DNA from 2 places in the Sporosarcina thermotolerans genome. Region 2 is predicted to be linked to the other one. Evidence: a T-box and tRNA genes for the amino acid it is inferred to sense, from the RefSeq annotation. Region 2 holds a T-box; the other holds one or more tRNA genes.
What was found. The T-box of region 2 lies ahead of serS (serine--tRNA ligase). A T-box ahead of a tRNA ligase gene usually reads a tRNA of that ligase, here a tRNA-Ser.
Positions count from the first base shown of each region.

Region 1: it encodes a tRNA-Ser, which carries the amino acid that the T-box ahead of serS (serine--tRNA ligase) is inferred to sense. The anticodon was not compared.

Region 1 is NZ_JBHSRM010000013.1:693,070-696,447, forward strand. It holds gene ACFPZG_RS11380 (1,4-dihydroxy-2-naphthoate polyprenyltransferase) at 1-350, shown strand, start outside; gene ACFPZG_RS11385 (TraR/DksA C4-type zinc finger protein) at 609-1,349, shown strand; tRNA gene ACFPZG_RS11390 (tRNA-Glu) at 1,395-1,466, opposite strand; tRNA gene ACFPZG_RS11395 (tRNA-Ser) at 1,476-1,566, opposite strand; tRNA gene ACFPZG_RS11400 (tRNA-Asn) at 1,576-1,650, opposite strand; tRNA gene ACFPZG_RS11405 (tRNA-Ile) at 1,654-1,730, opposite strand; tRNA gene ACFPZG_RS11410 (tRNA-Gly) at 1,733-1,806, opposite strand; tRNA gene ACFPZG_RS11415 (tRNA-Phe) at 1,812-1,887, opposite strand; tRNA gene ACFPZG_RS11420 (tRNA-Asp) at 1,938-2,013, opposite strand; tRNA gene ACFPZG_RS11425 (tRNA-Met) at 2,017-2,091, opposite strand; tRNA gene ACFPZG_RS11430 (tRNA-Ser) at 2,291-2,383, opposite strand; tRNA gene ACFPZG_RS11435 (tRNA-Ile) at 2,400-2,476, opposite strand; tRNA gene ACFPZG_RS11440 (tRNA-Met) at 2,484-2,557, opposite strand; tRNA gene ACFPZG_RS11445 (tRNA-Ala) at 2,579-2,654, opposite strand; tRNA gene ACFPZG_RS11450 (tRNA-Pro) at 2,662-2,738, opposite strand; tRNA gene ACFPZG_RS11455 (tRNA-Arg) at 2,749-2,825, opposite strand; tRNA gene ACFPZG_RS11460 (tRNA-Leu) at 2,842-2,930, opposite strand; tRNA gene ACFPZG_RS11465 (tRNA-Gly) at 2,940-3,014, opposite strand; tRNA gene ACFPZG_RS11470 (tRNA-Leu) at 3,023-3,104, opposite strand; tRNA gene ACFPZG_RS11475 (tRNA-Lys) at 3,135-3,210, opposite strand; tRNA gene ACFPZG_RS11480 (tRNA-Thr) at 3,217-3,292, opposite strand; tRNA gene ACFPZG_RS11485 (tRNA-Val) at 3,315-3,378, opposite strand, start outside.
Region 2 is NZ_JBHSRM010000022.1:11,563-14,940, reverse strand. It holds gene pdxR (MocR-like pyridoxine biosynthesis transcription factor PdxR) at 1-756, opposite strand, end outside; gene ACFPZG_RS16735 (hypothetical protein) at 1,065-1,280, shown strand; T-box leader at 1,409-1,620, shown strand; gene serS (serine--tRNA ligase) at 1,690-2,964, shown strand; gene tadA (tRNA adenosine(34) deaminase TadA) at 2,984-3,378, opposite strand, start outside.

The DNA of each region.
Region 1 (3,378 bases), on a different contig from region 2:
TCGCTGCAATTATGATGTCCAATAATATCCGTGACCTTGAAGGCGATAAAGAAGGCGGAAGAAAAACGTTGGCTATCTTAGTCGGAAGAAACAATGCCATCACCATACTTACATTATTTTTCGTCATTTCTTACATTTGGGTCATTGCACTTATTTTACTCGGTCACCTAACACCATGGGCGTTGCTTGTATTACTTAGTGTTAAGAAACCCATTAATGCTATATCTACGTTCAGATCATTTACTGTTCCACTACAGGTCATGCCTGCAATGAAGAACACAGCGATAACAAATACTCTTTTTGGATTACTTTTAGGAATTGGAATTTTAGTCGGCATTCTTTTTGATTAATCTCTAACAGGCGGGGGAATTTTACCCTCGCCTGTTTTTTTATTGGCGGGGGTGTTTTAGTTGAGTATTGGTGAGGGAAAGAATGAGAGCTTGTGGGAATAAACGAGCGCTTTTTGAAAAGAACGAGCGATTAAATAATAAAACTCAAGGTTTAGCTTATCCTATCTCAAGGGAATTGATAAAGGAAACACTTTAATTGCTATGAGAAACGTCCACAAAGTCCATACTATCGATAATACAAAAAAGGATGTGCTGAATATGTTATCCGATCAACAAAAAAACATAATTAAACAAGAATTGATGGAAATGAAAACACAATATGCTAAAACGGAAAAAGAGACCGATATCAGAAATTCAGAAAGAGATGCTGTAGGCGAATTGTCATCATACGACAATCATCCTGGCGACCTGGGAACAGAACTCTTTGAACGCCAAAAAGACATGGCATTGAATGTACATGCAGGCGATGAATTCAACAAAGCAGAAAATGCATTACAAGCCCTTTCAGACGGAACATATGGTTATTGTGAATTATGCAACCGTGAAATACCTTTCGAACGGCTCGAAGCATTGCCTTATACAACCTACTGCATCGAACATAGCCCTGACCAAGATATACCAAATGATAGACCATCGGAAAAGGATATATTAATCATGGCAAATCCTAATTCATTTGCTGATCGTGATCGTAGAGAAGGACTCCATAGAGACGGTGAAGACAGCTTTCAAGAAATAGCGAAATCCGGTACTTCTGAAACACCATCCGATTTCACTGGAGACCGTGATAATTATAATACATTATACTATGATGAAATCTCTGATGGTTCTGCTGAAGAATTGGAGGATTTTGTTAGCACGGATATTACTGGGGAGGCACGCGGGTACGTCAGGTCTGAGTTATCCGAAGAATACGAAGAGAGACTAGATGACGAAGGGATTGAATCCCCTATTGGCGATATTCCATATCATCTAAAAGACAGTTATACAGAAGATAAATAAAAGACAGCCACATCCTTTAAAATGGATGTGGCTGTCTTTATGAAATGACCCCTACGGGATTCGAACCCGTGTTACCGCCGTGAAAGGGCGGTGTCTTAACCGCTTGACCAAGGGGCCATATAAATATGGCGGAGAAGGAGGGATTCGAACCCTCGCACCGCTTTCGCGACCTACGCCCTTAGCAGGGGCGCCTCTTGAGCCTCTTGAGTACTTCCCCGTATAAAATTGGCTCCGCAGGTAGGACTCGAACCTACGACCGATCGGTTAACAGCCGATTGCTCTACCACTGAGCTACTGCGGAAAATGGTGGGCCTAAGTGGACTCGAACCACCGACCTCACGCTTATCAGGCGTGCGCTCTAACCAGCTGAGCTATAGGCCCCATGGAGCGGGTGAAGGGAATCGAACCCTCATCATCAGCTTGGAAGGCTGAGGTTTTACCACTAAACTACACCCGCAAGAATGGTGGCTCAGGACGGAATCGAACCGCCGACACAAGGATTTTCAGTCCTTTGCTCTACCGACTGAGCTACTGAGCCAATCATACATCATAACTATTTTTCTCGGTTACTATGTATCTTAAAAGAAATGGCGGTCCCGACCGGGATCGAACCGGCGATCTCCTGCGTGACAGGCAGGCATGTTAACCGCTACACCACGGGACCATTTGGTTGCGGGGACAGGATTTGAACCTGTGACCTTCGGGTTATGAGCCCGACGAGCTACCACTGCTCCACCCCGCGATAATGTTAGTTGTAAGATTTTTTTATCCTACGCTTACTGTCTTGCTTTAGGACTTAACTATAATTTCCTTTTAGGAAATTATACAAATCGCATTCTGCGTGATGCGACTTGCTCCACCCCGCGATAATGTTATTCGTAAGATTTTTATATCCTACGCTTACTATTTTGTTTCCAGCCACTATGTCTGTTTAAAAATAATGGCGGAGGAAGAGGGATTCGAACCCCCGCGGGCTTTAACACCCCTGTCGGTTTTCAAGACCGATCCCTTCAGCCAGGCTTGGGTATTCCTCCGTGTGTATACAAATAGTGGTGGACCTTGCAGGACTCGAACCTGCGACCGGACGGTTATGAGCCGTCTGCTCTAACCAACTGAGCTAAAGGTCCTTTAGGATGGCGGCAGAGGGGATCGAACCCCCGACCTTACGGGTATGAACCGTACGCTCTAGCCAGCTGAGCTACGCCGCCAGGAAAACTATTTTAATTATATGGTGGAGCCTAGCGGGATCGAACCGCTGACCTCCTGCGTGCAAGGCAGGCGCTCTCCCAGCTGAGCTAAGGCCCCAAAGAAGTGGTCGGGAAGACAGGATTCGAACCTGCGACCCCTTGGTCCCAAACCAAGTGCTCTACCAAGCTGAGCTACTTCCCGTGATTTAAAATGGCGCGCCCGGCAGAAGTCGAATCCACAACCTTCTGATCCGTAGTCAGACGCTCTATCCAATTGAGCTACGGGCGCATCTTTATAAGAAAATTGGTGCCGAGAACCGGAATCGAACCGGTACGGTAGTCACCTACCGCAGGATTTTAAGTCCTGTGCGTCTGCCAGTTCCGCCACCCCGGCTTAAGAAAGTGGAGCGGAAGACGGGATTCGAACCCGCGACCCCGACCTTGGCAAGGTCGTATTCTACCACTGAACTACTTCCGCATTGAAAGTGCGGGTGAAGGGAGTCGAACCCCCACGCCTTACGGCACTAGATCCTAAGTCTAGCGTGTCTGCCAGTTCCACCACACCCGCGTATTCATTTCGAGACCTTAGTCAAGAAAATGGTGAGCCATGCAGGATTCGAACCTGCGACCCTCTGATTAAAAGTCAGATGCTCTACCAACTGAGCTAATGGCTCTAAAAGTGGTGCCGGCGAAAGGACTTGAACCCTCAACCTACTGATTACAAGTCAGTTGCTCTACCAATTGAGCTACACCGGCAAATCATTTGTTGGAAATATTATGGTGGAGGATGACGGGTTCGAACCGCCGACCCCCTGCTTGTAAGGCAGGTGCTCTCCCAGCTG
Region 2 (3,378 bases):
CACTGTACCGGTTGGGAACTGATGGGATGGTGTGACATAAGCGACGGTCGCTGAGGATTGTGTAAGCGCATGTACGTCCATTCCTTCTTCATCGACGGAAATAGGAATTGCCTCACGGTTATTATGGAAAAACACGTGATGGGTGAGCGGATAACCAGGGTCCTCAATGGCATATTTTGCTTCAGGTCCAAGGAGCCTAATAAGTAGTGGCATAAGTTGTTCGGTACCGGATCCTACGATGATCTGGTCCGCGGTACAATCAACCCCTCGAGAGTGATACAAATACTTCGCGATTTCCTGACGAAGCTCGGGGTCACCATGTGGGTGCCCCAATAATAATAGATGTCTCGAAGATTCGTCGATTACATCCTTTGCATACTTACGCCATTGTTTGAAAGGAAAAAACTCCGTATCAATTTTTCCGGGGGAGAAGTCAATCTCCAATTCTTTCGGCATTTTTTGTGAATTAACATTTATCGCTCCAATAGGTTGAACATACGCCAACTCACCGATTTCCTGCACGAAATAGCCTTTTCGCGGTTTCGATGTGATAAAACCTTCAGCTGCAAGTTGTCCGTAGGCTAATTCAATTGTTGTTTGACTGATATCGAGGAAGTCACCAAGTTTCCGTTTTGATGGAAGTTTTTCACCAACTGCAAGCTTCCCATCGGTAATGTCATCACGGATTTGCTGGTAGATTTGCTCGTATAAGGGGGTTTCAATATCTTTATTTAGTTCAATTAAGAGCATTTCCATTAGATACACCTCACACTGACCATGTTAATTAGGTAGAATATAAGTATCTTGATAAGGTCATTTTCAAGTATACGTTAGAAAATGGAGAGGGGAAAGGATTTTTTTGAATCTTTATTCTTCGACAAACGTATTAAAAGGAAAGTGAAAGGTCGAAAGAAGCGGGAGCGGGGCGTTATGCGTGTATCGAAGGATTTATGAGGTTTTCCAATGATTTATGCGTATCTACATTGATTTATAAGCTTTTCTGAAGGTTTATGCGTGAGTGCTGACTTTTATGCGTTTTTGGAATAAAATTGGAGGTGGTTCAGATGGCTGAGGCAATCCTTTTTTTCATTTTATTTGTTCCTCTTAGTGTATTGACGTTTTTTGCTCCAGAGGAAACGATGCTCCGATCTCGTTGGCAGTATGATCAAGAGCCTGAATTTTCACGTGAGGCAATCTTAATTATAAAAATACTCTCTGCCGTTGTTGTCATATTGTCAACATTGAATCTTATTATTAATATAATCAATGCATTCCGGTGAAGATAGTTAACCGATTTTGTTCCACATGAAACAGTATATTTCATCGCAATTGCGGATATGTTGACTAATATAGTCCCTTGACCCTTGCCAAAATAAGTACTATGTAGTAAAGTGATGTTAATTTCAAATAAAAGACGATGATGGGAAGCAGTAGCAAGCACGTTTTTCAAAGAGAGCCGGCGGGTGGTGCGAGCCGGTAAAGACACTTGTGAATCCGTCCCTGAGTAGTTGGGTTGAACGTCAAGTAAGCCTAACCGGACATTGAACCGTTATTTCAAAGAGTGGATCAGCATTTTGCTGGTCAATTTGGGTGGCAACGCGGGTAGTTCTCGTCCCTTGTATAGGGGATAGAGGGCTTTTTTTGTGTTCAAAAATCATCGTCAACTACTATTTAGAGGAGGAATCGGCTATGTTAGACATTAAATTACTACGTGCGAATTTCAATGAAGTGAAAGAAAAGCTTGCGAAACGTGGTGAAGATCTGTCGGAGTTGGATAGATTTGTCGGTCTCGATGAAAAACGGAGAGAATTGATTGCAAAGGTAGAGGTTCTTAAAGCGGAACGTAATGAAGTGTCTCAAAAAGTTGCGGAAATGAAGCGTAATAAAGAGAACGCGGATGACGTAATTGCTCGTATGCGTGAAGTTGGGGACGAAATTAAAGCACTTGACGAGCAACTTCATCAAGTCGAAGAAGACCTAAACTATGTCATTATGCGTGTTCCGAACATCCCGCATGAATCAGTTCCAGTAGGCGACAGCGAAGATGACAACGTTGAAGTTCGCACATGGGGAGAGAAGCCTGAATTCGCTTTTGAACCGAAACCGCATTGGGAAATTGGAACGGATTTGAAATTGCTTGACTTCGAACGTGCTGCGAAAGTGACAGGTAGTCGTTTCGTATTCTATCGTGGCCTTGGAGCAAGACTCGAACGTGCATTGATCAGCTTCATGCTTGATTTGCATTCAGAGGAGCATGGCTATGAAGAGATGCTGCCGCCTTATTTGGTGAATCGTACAAGCTTGACAGGTACTGGACAGTTGCCGAAATTCGAAGAGGATGCGTTCCTTGTTCAGGAAGAGGATTATTTCCTAATCCCGACGTCTGAAGTACCTGTGACGAACTTTTATCGTGATGAAATCCTCGATGGCGCTCAATTGCCGGCGGCGTTCACTGCATACAGCACGAACTTCCGCTCAGAAGCTGGTTCTGCTGGCCGTGATACACGCGGTTTGATTCGCCAGCATCAGTTCAACAAAGTGGAACTCGTTCGCTTTGTTAAGCCGGAGGAATCATATGATGAGTTGGAAAAACTGACAGGTCATGCAGAGAAAGTGTTGCAGTTGCTTGGCTTGCCATATCGTGTCTTGAAGATGTGCACAGCCGACCTCGGGTTCACAGCTGCGAAGAAATATGATCTTGAAGTGTGGATCCCGACGCAGGACACGTACCGTGAAATTTCTTCTTGCTCTAACTTTGAAGATTTCCAAGCAAGACGTGCGGGAATCCGTTTCCGCCGCGAATCAGGTGCGAAACCGGAATTCGTTCATACATTGAACGGAAGCGGCCTTGCAGTCGGTCGTACAGTGGCAGCGATCCTTGAAAACTTCCAACAGGAAGATGGATCTGTCATCATTCCTGAAGTATTGCGTCCATATATGGGTGGAAAAGAAGTCATTCGATAAAAAAACAGCGATGCGGGAGTCAATTCATATCCCGCATCGCCTTTTTTTGTTCTTTTTTCTTTTCACGTAACGACCTGAAAAAGCTTGATAGCATATCTCCGCATTCATCCGCCATCACACCTTCCGCCACTTCACATTCATGATTGAAACGCGAATCATTTAGCAAGTGATAAAGCGAGTCTACGCAGCCGCCCTTCGGATCACGTGCTCCATACACGACACGCGGAATTCTTGATTGTAAAATAGCACCGGCACACATCGGACATGGTTCGAGTGTTACGTATAACGTCGTCTCTTCCAGTCGCCAACTACCAACTTCTTTGCATGCGTCTTGGATGGCTGAAAGTTCGGCATGTGTGACAGCATTCTGCGTAGTTTCCCGTAGATTATGGGCACGTGCAATGACTTCTCCAT